3 regions of the Thauera sp. WB-2 genome follow, and region 1 is predicted to be linked to each of the others. Evidence: riboswitches for the same ligand, from Rfam matches in the RefSeq annotation. Region 1 holds a riboswitch; each other region holds the start of a gene.
The links. Region 1 has a riboswitch for cobalamin ahead of LQF09_RS03145 (TonB-dependent receptor domain-containing protein). Riboswitches for the same ligand answer to the same signal wherever they lie in the genome.
Positions count from the first base shown of each region.

Region 2: it holds a riboswitch for cobalamin, as region 1 does, so the genes downstream of both, bluB (5,6-dimethylbenzimidazole synthase) here and LQF09_RS03145 (TonB-dependent receptor domain-containing protein) in region 1, are expected to answer to the same signal.
Region 3: it holds a riboswitch for cobalamin, as region 1 does, so the genes downstream of both, LQF09_RS16305 (TonB-dependent receptor) here and LQF09_RS03145 (TonB-dependent receptor domain-containing protein) in region 1, are expected to answer to the same signal.

Region 1 is NZ_CP088935.1:692,975-699,931, forward strand. It holds gene LQF09_RS03130 (adenosylcobinamide-GDP ribazoletransferase) at 1-734, opposite strand, end outside; gene cobT (nicotinate-nucleotide--dimethylbenzimidazole phosphoribosyltransferase) at 741-1,787, opposite strand; gene cobU (bifunctional adenosylcobinamide kinase/adenosylcobinamide-phosphate guanylyltransferase) at 1,843-2,391, opposite strand; cobalamin riboswitch at 2,484-2,717, shown strand; gene LQF09_RS03145 (TonB-dependent receptor domain-containing protein) at 2,858-4,687, shown strand; gene LQF09_RS03150 (FecCD family ABC transporter permease) at 4,719-5,705, shown strand; gene LQF09_RS03155 (ABC transporter ATP-binding protein) at 5,702-6,508, shown strand; gene cobA (uroporphyrinogen-III C-methyltransferase) at 6,744-6,957, shown strand, end outside.
Region 2 is NZ_CP088935.1:3,222,775-3,229,731, reverse strand. It holds gene rlmB (23S rRNA (guanosine(2251)-2'-O)-methyltransferase RlmB) at 1-185, shown strand, start outside; gene nirD (nitrite reductase small subunit NirD) at 193-531, opposite strand; gene nirB (nitrite reductase large subunit NirB) at 552-3,083, opposite strand; cobalamin riboswitch at 3,534-3,726, shown strand; gene bluB (5,6-dimethylbenzimidazole synthase) at 3,776-4,543, shown strand; gene pqqA (pyrroloquinoline quinone precursor peptide PqqA) at 4,661-4,798, shown strand; gene pqqD (pyrroloquinoline quinone biosynthesis peptide chaperone PqqD) at 4,862-5,161, shown strand; gene pqqE (pyrroloquinoline quinone biosynthesis protein PqqE) at 5,130-6,347, shown strand; gene LQF09_RS14755 (hypothetical protein) at 6,456-6,957, shown strand, end outside; gene serC (3-phosphoserine/phosphohydroxythreonine transaminase) at 6,937-6,957, shown strand, end outside.
Region 3 is NZ_CP088935.1:3,557,557-3,564,513, forward strand. It holds gene LQF09_RS16280 (histidine phosphatase family protein) at 1-305, opposite strand, end outside; gene LQF09_RS16285 (ABC transporter) at 496-1,287, opposite strand; gene LQF09_RS16290 (ABC transporter ATP-binding protein) at 1,280-1,861, opposite strand; gene LQF09_RS16295 (metal ABC transporter substrate-binding protein) at 1,858-2,751, opposite strand; gene LQF09_RS16300 (TonB-dependent receptor) at 2,769-4,037, opposite strand; cobalamin riboswitch at 4,241-4,448, shown strand; gene LQF09_RS16305 (TonB-dependent receptor) at 4,606-6,702, shown strand; gene LQF09_RS16310 (PepSY domain-containing protein) at 6,704-6,957, shown strand, end outside.

The sequences.
Region 1 (6,957 bases):
GCCAGCTCCGTCACCTGCTGCACCGCGCCCAGCAGGTCGCCGGTGTGGCCGCCCAGGCGGCGCAGGAAGAGGCGGGCCAGCCATACGGTGAGCAGCGCCGCCAGGCTCAGCGCGGCCAGCGCAGGCAGCGGCGCGAGCAGCACGAACGCGGGCAGCAGGCCGCAGGCGGCGGCGATGAGGAGGTCCTTGCGGCCCAGGTGGCCGACGACGGCCGCTGCCTTGCTGCTGTCGTCGCTGCGCGCATAGGGCAGGGCGTGCAGCACCGCGTTGGCCGCCAGGCGCGACAGCGCGTGGGCGACGAAGAGGGCGGTCGCGGCGGTGGCGGGGCTGGCCGCGGCCAGCTCGATCAGCGCCGCAGCCTTGGCGAGCAGCATCAGCACCAGGCCGATGGCGCCATAGCTGCCGATGCGCGAGTCCTTCATGATCGCCAGGATCTGCGCCTTGTCCCAGCCGCCGCCGAGACCGTCGCAGCTGTCGGCGAAGCCGTCTTCGTGGAAGGCGCCGGTAAGGCGGATCGTCACTGCCATGGACAGGATCACCGCCAGGCTGGCCGGGAGGAACTGGGCGAACAGCAGCAGGCTTGCCGCACCTGTGCCACCCACCACCCAGCCCACCAGCGGAAGCCAGCGTGCGGCGTGGGTGAGGCGCTCCGGTGCCCACGCCACCCAGCCCGGCACCGGGATGCGGGTGAAGTAGCCGAGGGCGATGCAGAACAGTTCGAGCTGCGTGCGCATCGGGCTTCAGCCCTGGTCGCTGACGCCAGCCGACTCGAAGCTCGCCATTTCGTTGAGGAAGTTGACCGCCGCCTGCGCCAGCGGGAAGGCGAGCGCTGCGCCCGTGCCCTCGCCCAGGCGCAGGTCGAGCTCCATCAGCGGCTCGACCTGCAGGAAGTCGAGCTGCACGCGGTGGCCCGGCTCCTGCGATCGGTGGGCGAACACGCAGTAGGCGAGGATGCGCGGATCGATGGCGTAGGCGACAAGCAATGCCGAGGTGACGATGAAGCCGTCGATCAGCAGCAGCATGCGCTTTTCGGCCGCGCCGAGCATGGCGCCGGCCATCATCGCGATCTCGAAGCCGCCGTACTCGGCCAGCACTGCCAGCGGATCGCTCGGCCGGCCGCCGCGCTCGAGCGCTTGCGCCAGTAGGCTGCGCTTGCGGAAAAGGCCGGCGTCATCCAGCCCGGTGCCGCGGCCGGTGACGTTGTAGAGCTCGGCGTCGTGGTCGGCACCCACCAGGCAATGGGTGATCAGGGACGCCGAGGCGGTGTTGCCGATCCCCATCTCGCCGAAGCCGATGCAGTTGCTGCCGTTGCCGGCGAGTGCATGGGCGATGCCGCGCCCACGCTCGAGGGCGGCGTCGCGCTGCGCCGGCGTCATCGCCGGGCGGTCGATGTAGCTCGCCGTGCCGGGGCCGATCTTGGCGTCGATCAGGCCCGGGCGCTTGCCGAACTCATGATTCACGCCTGCGTCGACCACGCTCAGCCCCAGCCCCATCTGGCGGCTGAAGACGTTGATCGCGGCCCCGCCGGCGAGGAAGTTCTCCACCATCTGCCAGGTCACGTCCTGCGGGTAGGCCGATACCCCGGCGCGTGCCGCGCCATGGTCGCCGGCAAAGACGACGATGTGCGGTTGGTGCAGCTCGGGGGCAGGCGTCTGCTGCACCAGTGCGATCTGTAGCGCGAGCGCCTCGAGCCGCCCGAGCGCGCCCACTGGCTTGGTCTTGCGGTCGATCTTGTGCTGGATGGCAGCGCTGAGCAGGGTGTCGGGCTGGGAGAGCTGGAAGTTCATGATTTACGAATGCCGGGTCGCGGGCCTGCAGGATGCAGACGGAATGAGCGCGAGTTTAGCCGTCCTTGAGCACCAGCGGCAGCCCTGCAGCGACGAACACCACGCGTGGGCACGCTGCCGCAACCGCTTGGTTGAGTCGGCCCGCCTCGTCGCGGAAGAGCCGGCCAAGCGCGGTCTCGGGGACCAGTCCCAGGCCAACTTCGTTGGCGACGAGGATGATGTGCCCCGGCAGGGTCGGCAGCACGGCCAGCAATGCGTCGCGCTCGCGGCGGAAGGCAGGCAAGTCTTCGGCGCTCGCGCCCGGGGGTAGGTGGTGGGCATCGGTGAGCAGGTTGCTCAGCCACAGCGTCAGGCAGTCGACCACCAGGCAGTGCCCGGGGGCGGAGGCTTCGCGCAGCGTGTCCGCGAGCGCAATCGGCGCCTCCACTGTGCGCCAGCCGGCGGGGCGGTCGGCCTGGTGGCGCCGGATGCGCGCAGCCATCTCCGCATCCAGCGCCTCGGCGGTGGCGATCACCGTCACCGCCAGCCCCGACGCCGCCGCCCGGCGCTCGGCCTCGCGGCTCTTGCCGGAGCGGGCGCCACCGAGGATCAGTTCGCATGTCATTGTTCTGGCGGGTCCTTGTGTAGGGAACGTCTGTATCTTATTGCAGTGCACGATACCGCCCCGTACGGTATCATCCGCGCCGACTGCCCCGGAAGGGGCAACGCGTTATCGGTGCCCACGGGCGTTTCTCGCCCAGGGTTAAACGGGAAACAGGTGCGCGGCCCCTCGCAAACGAGGCCGCAATGCCTGTGCTGCCCCCGCAACGGTAAGTGCGCGCAAGGTGGGTCATGCAGCCACTGGGTCCTCGACCCGGGAAGGCGATCCATCCGTCCGGCTCCGCCGGCACAGCGCACGAGCCCGGAGACCGGCCGGAGCGCGAAATGGCGGATGTGCCGCGGGGTGGCGGCGACGGGCGTGGTGGTTTCTCTTTCTGCTCTCTTCGGTTCTACCTGGGTCGTGGTGCGTCCATGTGCTGGATGGCTTGTCGCATGCGGGGACGCATTGCGCAGCTCAGGGAGTCTTTTCGATGAATCTGCGTTATTCCCAACTTGGCCTCTGTATTGGCGGCCTGGCGTCGGCAGTCCTTGCCGTGCCGGTCTACGCTCAGGAGCACATTGCTCCGACGGTTGTCGTTACCGCAACGCGTCAGCCGGTCAAGGCCAACGAACTGCTCGCCGACGTCACCGTGATCGATCGCACCCAGATCGAGCGCGCCGCGGCATCCAACGTCGTCGACCTGCTTGGCCGCCAGCCCGGTGTCCAGTTTGCCCGCAATGGTGGTCCCGGCGCATCGGTCAGCCTCTACCTGCGGGGCACGAAACCGGATCAGACCAAGATTCTGGTCGACGGTGTCCCGTTCAACTCCACTGCCTTGTCGGGTTCGTCGCTGCAGTACCTGTCGCTCAACAACGTAGAGCGTATCGAGATCGTCCGTGGGGCCGCGAGTGCGATCTACGGCGCGGACGCCATTGGCGGAGTGATCAACATCATCACCCGCACGGCTGAGCCCGGGCTGCGCCTGGACGGATATGCCGGTGCTGGCAGTCGGGATACGCGTCAGGGCGATCTGGCAGTGTCGGGTGGGGATGAGCGGTGGCGCTTCCGCCTTCACGTCAACTCGCTGAACACCGATGGCTTTTCGTCCCGCAGGGGCGCCAGCAATCGCGATGCGGATGACGATCGTTACCGCAACGAGGGCTATGGTGGTGCGCTGTCCTTCCATCCTGCCGAGGGGCACGAAGTGGGCGTTTCCTTCCTTGAACAGTCGGGAACGGTGCAATACGACAGTTTTGGCGGTAGCGGCAACTTCGATGACCGTGCGAGCTTCAAGACCTCGGTATTCAACGCATTCGTCCGAAACCGCCTGACCTCGTCGTGGTCCAGTCGCCTGTCGTATGGGCGCACCGACGAGGATCGTGCGGACTACAGCGAGCCCGCGCCCTGGGATCCTTTGGGCATCACCCGGCGGGAGAGCACCAACAAGACCTTGAGTTGGCAGAACGACATCGCGCTGCCGATCGGGACGGGACTTGTCGTGGTCGAACGCTTCGAGCAGGTGGCGCGCCCGCGCGAGACCTTCGCCGAGGGAAATGTGCAGATCGACTCTCTTGGCCTGGGCTGGACTGCCGATCTGGGGCCACATAGCTGGCAGGCAAATGTCCGCCACGACGACCATAGCCGCTACGGGGACAAGCTTACCGGCGGGGTGTCCTACGGCTATCAGCTTGCGCCCGACTTGCGTGCAAGCGCAGGCGTCAGCAAGGCATTCAAGAGTCCGAGCCTTGACCAGCTCTACAACGTCTCCTACGGCAATCCGGACCTGAAACCGGAGAATGCGCTTAATCGCGAACTGGGGCTGACCTGGGCAAGCGGTAACCAGCTGGTTTCCGCGACCTATTTCATCAACACGATCGAGGACATGATCGGCTGGAGCGGCGGCTACGCGAACGTAGACAAGGCCAGGATCCGTGGCCTCACGCTCGCCTATGCGCTCAACGTCGATGGTTGGGACTTCGCAGCCAACGCGGACTTCCTCGATGCAAAGGACCGTACGACCGGGTTCCGGCTGGGGCGGCGTGCCAAGCAGTCGATGAATGTCTCTGCCACGCGAACGATTGGGGCATGGACGCTTGGTGGGGAGTGGGCGCTGGTCGGGTCGCGGTACGACACCAACTTCGAAACCAACCGGCTCGGCGGCTACGGACTCGTTAACCTGACCGCACGCTATGCAATCGATCGCGACTGGTCAGTCGAGGCGCGCGCAGACAATGTGTTCGACAAGCAGTATGAGACGGCGCGTGGCTATGGAACACCGGGTGCTGGCGTGTTCATCGGTGTGCGCTATGCGCCGCGCTGAGTCCTGAAGTCGCGCATTCGGGGGCCCGGCCATGTCATGTCGTCGCCGGCACGTGCTTTCGCTGATCGCGCTTGCAGCGCTGGGCTGCGGCGCATTGTTCGCAGCGCTGGTGGCGGGTGAGATTCCGATGGGGCTTGCAGATGTTGCTGCCGCTTTGAGTGGCGCGCAGCATCTGCAGGCCGCCATCATCCTCGAGCTCCGCCTCCCCCGCGCCGTCGCGGCGTTCGTCAGTGGCGGCCTGCTCGCCACCGCGGGCGCGCTCATGCAGGTGCTGCTGCGCAACCCGCTTGCCGACCCCTACATCCTTGGCATCTCGGGTGGGGCGGCGGTGGGGGCGCTGGGAGCAATCACGCTCGGGGCAGCGGCGTTCTGGATCGATGCGATGGCCTTTGCCGGTGCACTCACGGCGATGCTGGTGGTGTTCGGCCTGGCGCACGGCGACGGCAGCTGGACGCAGACGCGGCTGTTGCTCACCGGCGTCATCGTCGCGGCCGGCTGTGGCGCGGCGGTGTCGATGATGCTGGCGCTGGCATCGGATACGCGGGTGATGCCGATGCTGTTCTGGATGATGGGCGACGCCAGCGCGGCGGCGCGGCCGTGGCCGGCAGTGGTCGTGCTGGTACTGGCGCTGCTGGCGGTGATGCCGTTCGCGCGTGATCTGAACGTGCTCGCGCGTGGCGAGCTTACGGCGCGTGCGCTCGGCGTGCGCGTGCAACGGCTGCGCATCGTGCTCTACGTGCTGGCCTCGCTGCTTACCGCCACCGCGGTCACGCTGGTTGGCTCGGTGGGTTTCGTTGGCCTCATCGTGCCGCACCTGGTGCGGCTCGTCCTCGGCAATGACCAGCGCGTGCTCATCCCCGCGGCGGCGCTGGTGGGCGGCACCCTGCTCACCCTGGCCGACACCGCGGCGCGCACCATGCTGGCGCCGCAGCAACTGCCGGTCGGCGTGCTCACCGCGATGATCGGCGTGCCGGTGTTCCTGTTCCTGCTTTCGCGCAGTCCGCGCAGCAGCACATGAACGCCGCGCGCCGCCTGCCCGTCGATGCCGCACCCTTGCTCGAGGCCGAACGCCTCGCACTGCAGGTGGGAGAGCGCTGGCTGTGCTGCGAGTTCAGCCTGAGCCTGGCCGCGGGCGAGTGCCTGGTGCTGCTCGGGCCCAACGGCGCTGGCAAGACCACGCTGTTGCATACGCTCGCCGGCCTGCGCGAGCCCACGGTGGGGCAGGTACGCCTGGGCGGCCTGCCGTATGCGGCGTGGCCTGCACTCGAGGCCGCGCGCTATCGCGGTCTGCTCGCCCAGCAGCAGCCCGACCCCTTCGCCGCCGGTGTGCTTGAGACCGTGCTGGTGGGGCGCCACCCGCACCTCGGGCGCTGGGGCTGGGAGAGTGCGGAGGATGTTGCGATCGCGCGCCGGACGCTGGCCGAGGTGGGGCTGGCGGGCTTCGAGCAGCGCGCGGTGCATACGCTGTCGGGCGGCGAGCGCCAGCGCGTGGCGATCGCCGCACTGCTGACGCAGGCGCCGCGGCTGTTCCTGCTCGACGAGCCGCTCAACCACCTCGATCTGCACCACCAGATCGCCACACTCGAGCTGTTCCAGCGCCTGGTGCGCGAGCCTGGAACGGGGCGCGGCAGCGTGATGGTGCTGCACGACATCAACCTTGCTGCACGCTATGCCGACCACATCATCCTGCTCGATGGCCGCGGCGGAGTGATTGCCGGTGACCGCGACGCTGTGCTGCGTGCCGACCTGCTTGGCCAGGCTTTTGGTCACCCATTGCGCCGCATCGAGCACGAAGGGCGGGTGGTGTTCCTGCCGGACTGAGGTGCCCCGGCGAGTGAAGCCGTTGAAGCTGATGCAGAGGCCGAGCGCGTCTGCCCGGATGCGCGCCACAGAAGGCGCCTTAGCCTGTGGCCGAGCGTGCATTGCGCGTCGTAAGGACGTACGCTCTCGCCCTCTGGACGCGACCTGGCACGCCGGGCGGCGTCATCGACATGAAGCTGGACGCATTTGACATCGCCGCAGGGGCGAAGGCGGCGGCCGGTATGGAGCAATTGACATGACTATTCCCGATCTTGCCGTTCATCGTCCCGGTCCCCAGCCCGGCTGGGTGTATCTGGTGGGGGCAGGCCCTGGTGATCCGGAGCTGTTCACGCTGCGCGGTGCGCGACTGGTGGCCGGGGCGGATGTCGTCGTGTACGACAACCTCGTTAGCCCAGCCATCGTCGAGCTCGCGCCTGCCGCGGCGGAGCGGATCTACGTCGGCAAGAAGG
Region 2 (6,957 bases), 1.8 Mb from region 1:
ACGACATCGACCAGAAGGTGCCGGTCGCCTGGGTGCTCGGCGCCGAAGGCGACGGCCTGCGCCGGCTCACCCGCGACACCTGCGACGAGCTCGCGCGCATCCCGATGCATGGCAGCGTCGAGAGCCTGAACGTCTCGGTGGCGAGCGGCATCTGTCTGTTCGAGGCTCGCCGCCAGCGCGGCTGAGGCCGCGTCAGGCGAGCGCGACCCACACCTCGTCGCCGCACACCCTGACGTGGTGCGCGCGCACCGAGTGCTCGGGTGCCTCCAGGCATTCGCCGGTGCGCAGGTCGAAGTGGTTCTTGTACAGCGGCGAGGCGACGACGATGTGTTCGCCGAGGTTGCCGACCAGGCCGCGCGACAGCACGCTCGCGCCCGAGCGTGGGTCGATGTTGTCGATGGCATGGACGCCGGCGTCGCCGATGCGGAAAACGGCGACGTGGCGCTCATCGACGAGCGCGCACACGCCGGTGCCGGGCAGGATGTCGCCGAGCTTGCACACGGCGGTCCAGTTCAGTTCTTCGCTGCTCATGGGGGCTGTCCTCGCGGGGCTCATGCTTCCACCTCGGCGTTCTCGATTGCGGGGCGTTCCTCGGCGCGCGCCGGGCGGATCTGTCCGCGCTCCTCGACGAAGACGATGCGCTGATCGGCACGCGGATCGTTGACGAAGGTGCGGAAGCGCTTGCGCACAGCCGGGTCGGTGATCGCCGTCTTCCATTCGCACTGGTAGGTGTCGACCACGTGCTGCATCTGGCGCTCGAGCTCGTCGCCGATGCCCAGCGAGTCGTCGATCAGTACGGCCTTCAGGTAGTCGAGGCCACCCTCCAGGTTGTCGCGCCAGGTACTGGTGCGCTGCAGGCGGTCGGCCGTGCGCACGTAGAACATCAGGAAGCGGTCGATCAGGCGCACCAGGGCGGCCTTGTCGAGGTCGGAGGCGATCAGCTCGGCATGGCGCGGCTTCATGCCGCCGTTGCCGCACACGTAGAGGTTCCAGCCGCGCTCGGTGGCGATGATGCCGACGTCCTTGCCCTGGGCCTCGGCGCATTCGCGCGTGCAGCCCGAGACGCCGAACTTGATCTTGTGCGGCGCGCGCAGCCCCTTGTAGCGGTTCTCCAGTTCGATCGCCAGCCCCACGGAGTCATCCACGCCGTAGCGGCACCAGGTGCTGCCGACGCAGCTTTTGACCGTGCGCAGCGACTTGCCGTAGGCATGGCCGGACTCGAAGCCGGCGGCGATCAGTTCTTCCCAGATCGCTGGCAACTGCTCGACGCGGGCGCCGAACAGGTCCACCCGCTGGCCACCGGTGATCTTGGTGTACAGGCCGTACTTCTTCGCCACCTGGCCGACTGCGATCAGCCCCTCCGGCGTGACCTCGCCACCGGGCATGCGCGGCACCACCGAATAGGTACCGTCCTTCTGGATGTTGCCGAGGAAGTAGTCGTTGCTGTCCTGCAGGCTGGCAAGCTCGCCCTTGAGCACGAAGTCGTTCCAGCACGAGGCGAAGATCGACGCCGCCGTCGGTTTGCAGATGTCGCAGCCCAGGCCCTGGCCGTGGTGCGCGAGCAGGTCCTCGAAACTCCTGATTTCGCCGACGCGGATCAGGTGGTAGAGCTCCTGGCGCGAGTAGGGGAAGTGCTCGCACAGGTGGTTGTTCACCGACAGGCCGAGGCGGGCCATCTCGGCCTTCATGACCTGGGTGACCAGCGGCACGCAGCCGCCACAGGTGGCGCCGGCCTTGGTGCAGGCCTTGATCTCGCCGATGGTGGTTGCGCCTTCGCCGACCGCCGCGCAGATCTGGCCCTTGCTCACGTTGTTGCAGGAGCAGATCTGCGCGCTGTCGGGCAGGGCGTCGGCGCCGAGACCGGGTTTGGCCTTGCCGTCGCTGGCGGGCAGGATCAGAAACTCGGGGTCGGCCGGCAGCGCGATGCTGTTGAGTGCCATCTGCAGCAAGGTGCCGTACTCGTCGGCGTTGCCGACCAGCACCGCGCCGAGCAGGTGCTTGCCGTCGGCGCTGACGACGATCTTCTTGTAGACCTGCTTGCATTCGTCGGCGTAACGGAAGCTGCGGCAGCCGGGCGTCCTGCCGTGGGCGTCGCCGATGCTGGCCACATCCACGCCCATCAGCTTGAGCTTGGTGCTCATGTCCGCACCGCCGAAGGCGGCCTGGGCGTCACCTGCCAGCTGGCGGGCGGCGATGCGCGCCATCTCGTAGCCCGGGGCCACCAGGCCGAAGGTCTGGTCGCGCCAGGCCGCGCACTCGCCGATGGCGAGGATCGCCGCATCGCTGGTGCGGCAGTGGTCGTCGATCGCGATGCCGCCACGGGCGCCGACGGCCAGTGCGTTCTGGCGCGCGAGCTCGTCGCGCGGACGGATGCCGGCGGAGAACACGATCATGTCGGTCTCCAGGTGGGTACCGTCGGCAAACACCATGCGGTGGCGGGCGCTGCGGCCGTCGGTGATCTCGACCGTGTTGCGCTCGGTGTGTACCTGCACGCCCAGGGCCTCGATCTTGCTGCGCAGGATGCGGCCGCCTTCGTCGTCCACCTGCACCGCCATCAGGCGGGGCGCGAATTCGACGACGTGGGTCTCGAGGCCGAGGTCGCGCAGCGCCTTGGCGCACTCCAGGCCGAGCAGGCCGCCGCCCACCACGACGCCCTTGCGCGAGATCGTGCCGGCCGCCTTCATCGCCTCGAGGTCCTCGATGGTGCGATAGACGAAGCACTGGTCGCGCTCGCTGCCCTTGACCGGCGGCACGAAGGGATAGGACCCCGTGGCCAGCACCAGCTTGTCGTAGGGCAGGGTGACGCCGTCCTGCGTCGTCACCGTGCGTGCGCGGCGGTCGATCGCCGCCGCGCGGCTGCCCAGCCGAAGCGTGAAGCCTGCCTCGGCGAAGAAGCCGGGGGCGACCAGCGAGAGGTCTTCCGCCGTCTTGCCGGCGAAGAATTCGGAGAGGTGCACACGGTCGTAGGCGACCCGCGGTTCCTCGCACAGTACGGTGACTTCCGCACCGGGGATCTGCAGTTGCCGGAGTTCCTCGAGGAACTTGTGGCTGACCATGCCATGGCCAACGAGAACGATCTTCATGCTGGTATCACTCATTCGGCCCCGCGTTGGACCTGGCGATACCTGGGCACGGGGTGAGCCCGGCTCAAGCATGACGGCCTCCGCGGGACGCGGTTCGACATCGGATGGAAATGGCCGGCGACATACGTATTCGTATCCGCCGGCCCCCACCTGCGTTGGCGGAGGCAAGCCCTGTTCGCATCCTTGCGTGCTGGGCTGGTTTGCAATAAGCACGGACCGTGCCATGCACTTCAACGCCTTGAAAACCCCGGATTGACTGGATCTGCCGCGATGGCAGATGCACCGGGCGCACTGTGTTGGTGCGCTTGTCACCAAGCTGGTGCACCGTGCCGGGCGGCGAAGGGGGGGAAGGGAGGAGTGAAGGGGGGGGAAGGGGAGGGGGGCAGGTGTAATACCGCGGCACGAGCCAGCGCACAGGTGTCGCGAGATGGAGGGCATGTGGCTAGAATCTGGCCCTCTCGACTTCGAGGTGCCTGCGCTTTGCGCGGGAGAATCGGGAAGGCGGTGCCAATCCGCCGCGCGCCCAGCGCCGTGAAGGGGATTGTCCGGGCAAGGTTCGCCCAGCCACTGGTCGTCAGGATCGGGAAGGCGTCCGGACGAGATGATCCGCAGCCGGAAGACCGGCCTCGAAGTGTTTCCTGCAGCCGTCTGGTCGGCGGCTGCCCACTGCTCGTCGACAAGGGGACTACTTCATGAGCAGCCAGACCCAGGTGCATTGCGCACCGCCGCAGGACACCCGTTTCCAGACCAACCCTCGGTTCAGCAGCGCCGAGCGCGACGCGGTGTATCGCGCCATCCACACCCGCCGTGACGTACGCGGCGAGTTCCTCCCCGACCCGATCCCGGATGACGTGCTGGCGCACGTGCTCACGGCCGCCCATCACGCGCCCTCGGTCGGCTTCATGCAGCCGTGGGATTTCATCGTCGTGCGCGCGCGCGCGGTGCGCGAGAAGATCCATGCCGATTTCCTCGCCGCCCATGCCGAGGCCGAGCAGATGTTCGAGGAGGGCAAGCGCGCCACCTACCGCAATCTCAAGCTCGAAGGCATCCTCGAGTCGCCGGTCAATATCTGCATCACCTGCGATCGCAGCCGTCACGGCCCGGTGGTGATCGGCCGCACCCACATCGGCGCCATGGACGTCTACAGCGCCGTGTGTGCAGTGCAGAACCTGTGGCTCGCGGCACGGGCCGAGAACCTCGGCGTAGGCTGGGTGAGCATCCTGCACCCGCCGGCGCTGCGTGAGGCACTCGGCATTCCGCCCGAGATCGTGCCCATCGCCTACCTGTGCATCGGCTACGTCCGCGACTTCCATGCCCGCCCCGAACTGGAGGCGGCCGGTTGGCTCAGGCGCGTGCCCTTGCCCGAACTGCTGCATTTCGATGGCTGGCAGGGCAGGGCAGATGCCGCGGGTGAGCGCTTGGTCGAGGCGATTGACCAGGTCGTGCCGGTTCTGCGTTGATCTGCATCAAAACCGGCCCCAGTGGCGGAAGAATCATGATATTCGCCAGTTCGCGCTGGTGATCGCGTCGATGGCGGGGTCGCGATCCTGCGGATCCCGCCGGCTGCTGTCACCGGGATGATGGCCCCTGAGCCGGCAAACAAGCCGGTTCAGCCACCATCATTCAAGAGGAGACACATCATGCAGTGGACCGACCCCGCTTATTGCGACATCCGTCTCGGCTTCGAAGTCACCGCCTACGTCTACGTACGCTGAAAGTCCGGCCGCCCGGCCTGCCTGCGGGCGGCCGGCCGGCGCTTGCCCGGAGCGGATGCCCGCATGAACGACTCAGCCGTCAGCCCGCCTGCCGCGGGCGAGCGCTACGCGCTCAACCCGATGTATCTCTTCCGCTGGGAGCCCACTCAGGACGCCCATGTCCTGCTCTACCCGGAAGGCATCGTCAAGCTCAACCAGACCGCCGGCGACATCATCGAGCGCTGCGACGGCAAACGCACCGTCGCCGAACTCGTCGCCGAGTTGCAGCAGCGCTACCCGGGCGACGAGGAACGCGTTGCCGAGGGCGTCTACACATTCCTGGAGGTGTTCCGTGCCAAAGGATGGATCCGTCGTCAGGCTTGATGGGCAGGGCAAGCCCCTGTGGCTGGTGCTCGAGCTCACCTACCGCTGTCCGCTGAAGTGTCCGTGGTGCAGCAATCCGGTCGATTACGCCCGCGACGAGACCGCCGAGCTGTCCACTGCCGAGTGGAAGCGCGTGCTGCGCGAAGGCCGCGAACTGGGCGCGCTGCAGCTCGGTTTTACCGGTGGCGAGCCCCTGCTGCGCGACGACCTCGAGGAACTGGTCGCCGATGCGCGCGCACTGGGCTACTACACCAACCTGATCACCTCGGGTGTCGGCCTGAGCGAGGCGCGCCTCAGCGCGCTCAAGGCCGCCGGCCTCAACCAGATCCAGCTTTCGCTGCAGTCGAGCGAGCGCGAACTCACCGACACCCTGGTTGGTGCGCGGGCGCACGACCTCAAGGTGAAGGTCGCGCACATGATCAAGGCGCATGGCTTCCCGATGGTGCTCAATGTGCCGGTGTTCCGCCAGAACATCGGCCAGGTCGAGGACATCCTGCGCCTGGCCGAGGAAATCGGCGTCGATTACCTCGAGTTCGCCAACATCCAGTACTACAACTGGGCGATGGTCAATCGCGACGAACTGCTGCCGACGCGCGAGCAGCTGCAGGCCGCCGAACGTGCGGTCCAGGCCGCGCGCGAACGTCTTGGCGACCGCATGACGATCTACTTCGTCATCCCCGACTATTACGAGGGCCGCCCCAAGGCGTGCATGAACGGCTGGGGCTCGATCCACCTCACCATTGCACCCGACGGTGTTGCCATGCCCTGCCAGGAGGCGCGCGTCATCGAGGGGCTGGAATTTCCCAGCATCCGCGACAAGAGCCTGGCGTGGCTGTGGAACGAGTCGCCGACCTTCCAGAAATTTCGCGGCGACGAGTGGATGAGCCCGACCTGCCGCAGCTGCGACGAGAAGGAGAAGGACTTCGGCGGCTGCCGCTGCCAGGCCTTCCTGCTCACCGGCGACGCAGCAAACACCGACCCCGCCTGTTCGCGCTCGCCGCACCACCACCTGATTGCCGAGGCGATCGCCAAGGCGCACGCACCCGGGCGCAGGATCCAGCCGCTCGTGCTGCGCAACGATCGCAATTCGCGCCTGCTCGGCGAAGGCAGCGGCACGGGCGGAGGTTGTGGGGCTGCCGGGCGCGCGGACCTTGCCGTTGCCGTCGTGGAGCCGTCCGATGTCTGACCTGCTGCTGCGTGCGTTCGACTCCTCGGTGGTGACGGTGGCGTATGGCGTCGTGCTCACTGCAGTGCTGACGCTGCTGCTGCGCGTGTCGGGCTAGGCGAGATGACGATGGAGATCCTGTTCGAGACGGTGGCGCGCTGGCTGCATGTGCTTGGCGCACTGGTGTGGGTCGGACACAACTACGCCACCGCGGTCACGCGCGCGCGCTACGTCCCGCTCACCGCCGCCGACCTGTCCGACCCGGACAGCCCGCGCCAGCGTGCGCTCATGCAGCGCGAGCACGGCACCTTCCGCCATGGCTCGCTGGTGGTGCTGGGAACCGGCCTGGCGATCCTGTGGGAGCGCGGCTGGTTGTTCGATGCACTCAGCCTGCAGGGCAGCCTGGCGCCGCTCGGGCTGGGCGTCTGGCTGGGGGTGATCATGGTGTGCAACCTGTGGTTCGTCTTGTGGCCGCACCAGAAGCGCGTACTCGGCTTCGTCCCCGCGCCGCTGGACGAGCGCTTGCGCTGCTCCCGCGTCACCTTCCTGTCGGCACGGGTCAACACCATGCTGTCGATCCCGGTGGTCTTCCTGATGGGGGCTGGAACGCATGGGATCGCGCTCTTCTCCT
Region 3 (6,957 bases), 1.4 Mb from region 1:
ACTCCGAGCCGCGCGAAGTTGGTGCCGATACGGTCCAGAGCGGCACGCCCGGCGTCGGAGAGCGGTCGCTGGCTGGCGCAATCGTCTATCTGCACCGGAATGCGGTCGGGGAAGCGGGCATCGGTCGCGCCATGGCGCATGTAGATCACGAACCCACCGCCGCGCAGGGCCTCGATATGGGCGGGAGACGCCGGTACGACCTCGAAGGACGAGCGTGCAGGAGGCGCGTCGGCAGCGACGGCCGGCAAACCGAGCGCCGCCAGGCACCCGAATACAAGCACAAAGTAGGAACGGACGAACGACATGTCAGCATGCATCTTGGGTCATGGATCGGCTGCAGGCCGCATCCGGCGCAGAGCCACTCGTTTGCCCGCAGGCCTGCCGATTATGCCGCCTCAAGATGGGTTGCAGGCAAAAATAGTCACAAGCCGCTCATGGTTTTTGGGCTGCATCACGCTGCGAGGTCGCACACCGCCTCACGCAGGCGGATCCAGACTAGCGGCCGAGGGCTTTTCTGCGCAGCGACGCGGCTGCCGCCATGAGTGCAAGCACCACGATCATCACCGCCGGATAGACCTGGTCGAGCACGAGCGCGAGGCCGAAGGCCAGCACATGAGCGCTCGCGCCCAATATGGCGGCCTGCAGCACTGCGGCGCGCAAACCTCTGGCACTTGCCCACACCGACCAGGCCGGGATGAGCACGAGCGCCAAGGTGACGAAGATGCCGCTGGCCAGGGCGCCGGTGGCGAGGATCGCTACCACGGCGAGCTCGCGCGCGAGCGCATGCGCACGTCCGGGAGCGCCGGGCAGCCAGGGCAGCAGCTGATGAGCCAGCAAGGCCTTGGACACGCCGCCGAGCACGGCGGCACCAAGCGCACCGACGACACCATGGGCGACGGCGTCCCGCCATTGCACGAGCAGCAACTGCCCCTCGACCGCGGAGGCCGACAACAGCCGTGCCTGGGCGTGGTTGTCAGCGAGCAGCAGACAAGCACTCCATGCCAGCAGCAGGACGAGGAGATGACGCGAACTCGCCACGGCCGCGACTGGCTTGATGAGCCACAGGCCCGCAACGGCCACCAGCATCGCCAGCCCCCAGGCACCGATGAGTAGCGGCCAGCCAGCGATGGCGGCGAGCATTGCGCCGAGCACTGCGACCTGTGCGTGGCTGAAAGCCGACAGCGCCTCGTCGCGCAGGCGCAGGATTACGCCGAGCGCCGCGAGCACGGCAGACATGAACAGGCCGAGCACGAAGCCGGGCGCAAAGAGCAGTAGCTGTTCAAGCATCGGTGATGGCCTGGAGGCGGACGTGATGTGCGGACTCGACGGTCTCGGCGTCGTGCGTGACGACCACGATCGCAGGGCCGCCGGCACGCGCCGAGGCGGTCGTCAGCCAAGCCACGAAGACATGGCGGCTCGCTGCATCGAGATACTGGGTCGGCTCATCGAGGAGCAGCAGATCGCAGGGCGTGGCGAGCGCCATTGCGAGCAGCAGACGCTGGCGCTGGCCGCCGCTGAGCCGGTCAACACGCTGGCCACGGTCGTCCGGCACCCACGCGTGCGCGAGTTCGGGCATGCCCGCCAGGGCAAGCAGGTCGGCGACGCTGAACGGCCCCGCCGGCAGCTGCGCAGCGTGCTGGCTGAAATGGCAGACGCGCAGGGCGTGCGCACGCTGCACCGTGCCGGCGAAGGGCGCCTGCTCCCCGGCCAAGGTGCGCATCAGGCTGCTCTTGCCAACCCCGTTGTCCCCGCTCACGAGGGTGACGGAACCCGCCTGCAGCGCAAGGTCGAGCGCTGCGAACAGGGGCGCAGCGAGCCCCGCTTGCAGGCCGCGCGCCTGGAGCAGCGCCGCCGCACTCATTGCGCGAGGCTGTCCACCCAGTGCTCGATGAGAGCGAAGTAGCTCTCGGCGTCGGCCGTCGCGGGCTCGAGTGCAAGCGCATGCAGCGGCCAGCCGAGTTCATCGGCAACCCGTCGTGCCGGCGCCTGCGGCTGGTAGTTGGCGAGCACGATCGTGCCGACCTGGCCGCGCTGCTGCTCGATCAGACGCGCCAGATGCGCGGGGCCGGGCGGCACGCCGGGCTTCTCCTCGACGAAGCCGACCAGCTCGACCGGCAGCCATTCGGCGAAATAGTCGAACTCCTCGTGATGCGCAACCAGGCGCAGCGGCGCACCGAACCGCGCCCGCAGCGCGGGCAGGCGGCTGCGCAACGCATCCTCGAAAGCGGCCGCAGCGGCCTCGAAAGCGGGCGCAGACTCGGGCGCCAGCGCCGCGAGGCGGTCGGCGAAGGCATGAGCAACAGTGATCATGCGCGGCGGCGACAGGTTCAGGTGCGGGTTCCCCTCGCCATGCACATGGCCGCCCAGCGCCGGGTCGAAGCGGGTCGGGCGCAGGTGAAGCGGCTCGGCGGCAGCGAAATACCCGGGCTGCCCCTTGCGCAGGCGGGGGTTGGCGGCTGCGTCGAGCGCCGCCGGCAACCAGCCCTCCTCGAGTTGGGCGCCGACCGCCAGCACGAGGTCGGCCCGCCGCAAGTGCGCGATCATGCTCGGACGCGCATTGAGCGTGTGCGCATCGCGGTCGGGCGCGACCAGCACCTGCACATCGACACGATCGCCGCCGACCGTGCGCGCGATGACGCCCATCGACGGCGTGGTGGCAACCACGATCAGGCGTGGCGCCTCAGCCAGCGCGGCCGAAGGCGCCAGCGCGATACCGAAGGCCACGGCCACGGCAGCGAGGAAGGCTTTCATCAGGACGCCTCGCCAGCTCAGAAGCGGTGCGCCGGATGGCTACCGAACAACGCGTTGAGCTGGAGCATGAACATCCAGCTGCCGTCCTGCGCCACCGCCGCCTCGCTGCCGTGGGCACGCTGACCGGCGAAGTCCTCGCGGGTGAGCTGAGCACGCACGAAGACCGTTTCGCGCGCGCGCCAGGTGACTTGTGCGCTGTAACGATAGGAGCTGTCCTCTTCGCCGAGTGCGCGCGGATGGAACTTGACGACCTTGTTGTTCAGGCCAAGCGCTTCGGCGCGCACGCCTGCCTCCCAGCGCGGCGCAAAGCCATACACAGCCTCGATGTAGGCGCCGTCCTGCTTCTCGGTGTAGTTCAGCCAGCGCGCACGGTTGCCGCCGCCAGCACCGACATCGCGCTCGACGTAGTAGTACTCGCCGCCGATACGCCAGTTGCCTTCGCCATGCGAGCGGCCGGCGTCGTAGCGGTACATCAGGTCGGCGCCGGCGAACCAGGCATCGCCGTCGATGTAGTGGGTGTGGTCGCCGTGGGCATCGACGCGCACGTTCTGGCGTGACGTACCGCCAGACACCCCCGCCTGCAGCGCATAGCGGTCGCCAAGATCTGGACCGAACTTGGCGAATGCGGTCAGCAGCCGCGGGCCGCTCTTGCGCGCGGACAGGGCGCCGTCGTCGTAGCGGTCCAGGCCTTCGCCGTTGCCCTGCAGCACTTCGACCCCGAGCATCGCGAAGCTGCGCGTGGGCAGCGTGTAGCTGAGCTGTACGCCGCGCTCGAGCAGCCCGTGGTCACCAAACAGGTACTGGTTTACCAAAGGACGCTCGACGAAGGACCAGTCGTGCGGATGGCGGCTGTTGACGTAGCCGATGTCGGACAGGAACTTGCCTGCCTTGACGCGCAGGCCGGCCGGCAGTGCGCGGGTGACGAGGTAGGCCTCCTCGACCTTCACATCCTCGTCGTCGAAACCGATGGTGAGCACGCCGTCGAACAGGTCGGTGCGCGCACGCAGACCGATCTCGGAATGTCCGGCGTTGAAGCCGTTCTCGAGTGCGTGCGAATGGCCGTGGTGGTGGCCATGGTCCTCGTCGCCGTGGGCATGGCCGAACCCTGCCGGCGTACCCTCCTTGCCGGAGTAACGGCGGGCGAAGATCCCGTCGAGCGTGAGCGATGCGTCGAGCTCGACCTCGCCGAGCTTGAGCGAGGACTGTGCCTGCACAGGCAAGGGTGCGGCGGCGAAAAGCGCCAGGGCAAGGGGTGCCAGCGCAGCAGGACGAAGGATGTTGTGCATGTTCAACCTCGGATGGAAGTCAGGGCCGTGAGCCGATGAGGCCGCGATGGTAGGGGCCTGTCTTCGTTTTTGCAAGTATGTTGCAATAAACTGATAGCATCGATGGCGTGCCACCCGGGCGACACCATCGGGATGCACAAGCATGGCAACACCCTGCAGGCTGCACGAGCGCGCAGGTTTGACAGCCCGTCGACCGGCACGCTAACCTGCGCGCCGTTCATGGTTGTCTGCCCTAACCAGCAGACATGAAAAGGGAATCCGGTGCCGCGCCCCGCGCGCTCAACCCGGAGCTGCCCCCGCAACTGTAATCGGCGAGTCCTGCGCCCTCTCTGCCACTGGAATCTTTCCGGGAAGGCTGGCGCAAGGCGATGACCCGTGAGCCAGGAGACCTGCCATGCACATCACCTTCAACAGTTTGGGGCGGGGTGTCCCTGACAAGAGGCATGGCTCACACCATTTCACTTGCTCGTTTTCCTGACGGCTCGAGTGCAGTGCACGGCGCGTCCGTGCGCATGGCGCCGCACGCCTGTCCGTCGGAGATCCGCCCTGCCCGCACCGGACCTCCAACATGGCAAAACGATTCCGCTTTCCCCCCACCCGTCTTGCGGCAGCCATTGCGCTTGTCGTTCATGCGCCGGTCTTCGCGCAGGTGACGCTGTCACCGGTCGAGGTCAGCGCCAACCGCGACGCCCCCAGCCTGTACTTGGACGAACCGAGCACCACCGGTAGCCGCGCGGGCGTCGCCGCGCGCGAACTGCCGGCCACGACAAGCAGCGTGGACAGCACACAGATGCAGGAGCGCGGCGACTTCCAGGTGCGCGAGGCCATCACGCGCGCCACCGGCATCACGGACATCGGCTCAGGCGGCACCGGCGGCCTGTCGTTCTCGGCACGCGGCTACACCGGCACCAACTCGGTCGGCATCGCCGAAGACGGCATACGCATTCAGACCGGGGCAGGCACCCAGAACTATCCTGGCAGCGCCTGGGGCTATGAACGCGTCGAAGTGCTGCACGGCCCGGCATCGGTGGTGTTCGGCAGCGGCACCGTGGGGGCGACCATCAACGCCGTACGCAAGGAGCCCAGCCGCGTTGCTGCGCAGGAGCTCATGGTCGCCGCCGGCAGCGATGGCGTGAAACGGCTCGGCCTTGGTGCCACCGGCGCACTCGGCGAAATCGCCTCCTACCGCGTCGATGCCTACGGGACCCACATCGACGGCTACCGCGACCTCGGCAACTCGCACGGCGGCAAGATCATGAACCGCCTGCGCCTGCAGCCCCGCAGCGACCTGCGCATCGACCTGACCGCAGACCACAGCGTGCAGTACCCCGAGCGCTACTGGGGCACGCCGCATGACAACGGCCGCATCCTGCCCGAGCTCAGGCGCGAGAACTACAACGCCGCAGATGCCGTGATCCGCTATGAGGACACCCGCCTGCGCGCGCGTGCCGACTGGCAGCTCGACGAGCGGATCGCGCTGAGCAACGAGATCTACCGCCTGGAGTCGCAGCGGCGCTGGATGAACATCGAGAACTACAGGCTCAACCTCGCCGCCGACCGGGTGGAGCGCAGCGACTACCTGCATATCCAGCACGAACTGGTACAGACCGGCAACCGGCTCGAGGCAGCACTGAAGCACGGCGCACACCGCGCGGTGGTCGGCTGGGAGGCTGCCCGCGTGGACTTCCGCCACATCAACAACTCACCCTACAGCGGGTCGTCGAACGTCAGCATCCGCGATCCGCAACATGGCAACTGGCTCAGCCCCGACCCGACGCTGGCCAAGTTCGATACCGCATCGACCCTGCACGGCTTCTATGCCGAGGACGCCTGGCAGCTCGGCGAGCGCTGGCTCGTGCTCGCCGGCTTCCGCCACGACCGCGCCCGCGTGGACCGCGACGAACTGGTGGCAGGCACCGACTTCAGCCGCACGCTCAAGGGCAACGCCTGGCGTGTCGGCCTCACCCACTTCCTGAGCCACGACACCAGCCTGTATGCGAACTACGCGACCGGCCATGACCCGGTCACATCGATGATCTCGCTCAACCTGGCCAACGCCGACTTCAAGCTGACCCGCGGCAAGCAGGTCGAAGTTGGCGTCAAGCAAAGGCTGGCCGACGGGCGCGGCGAGTGGACGGCCGCGTTCTACCGCATCGACAAGGACGACATCATCACCCGCGACCCCGACAACTCGGCCCTTTCGATCCAGGGCGGCAGCCAGTACTCGCAAGGCGTTGAGCTGGCTGCTGCGATCACTCCGTGGAAGAGCCTGCGCCTGGAGGGCAACATCACCCGCTTGCAGGCCGAGTTCACCGAGTTCAACGAACGCGTCGGCGGCGTTGCGGTCTCGCGGGCCGGCAAGGTGCCCGCCAACGTACCCACCCTGGTCGCCAACCTTTGGGGCCACTATCGCATCGGCGCGGTACAGACCTCTGTCGGGCTGCGCCACGTCGGCAAGAGCTACGCTAACAATGCCAACTCGCTGGCAATTGGAGCCTATACGGTCGCGGACGCGAGCATCGCCTGGCAGATGGATGCGCGCACCACGCTGCGCCTGCTCGGCCGCAACCTCGCCGACAAGGTGTACGCGACACGCACCTACAACAACCAGTTCATCCTCGGCGAACCGCGGCGCTTCGAGCTGGTCGCCGAGCTGAAGTTCTGACATGACCCAAGGCAGACTTGCGCGCTGGCTGCATCTGGCCCACCGCTGGCTGGGCGTCGGGCTCGGCCTGATGGCGCTGCTCTGGTTCGTCTCCGGCCTGGTCATGCTGTTCGTGGCCCGGCCGCAGCTTGACCAGACAGAGCGCCTGGCCGCGCTGCCTGTGCTCGACCCAGCAGGCGTGCGCGTCACCCCTGCCGCCGCCTGGCAGGCCCTGGGCCTGCCAGGCCAGCCACAGGCGATCCGGCTGAACGCAGC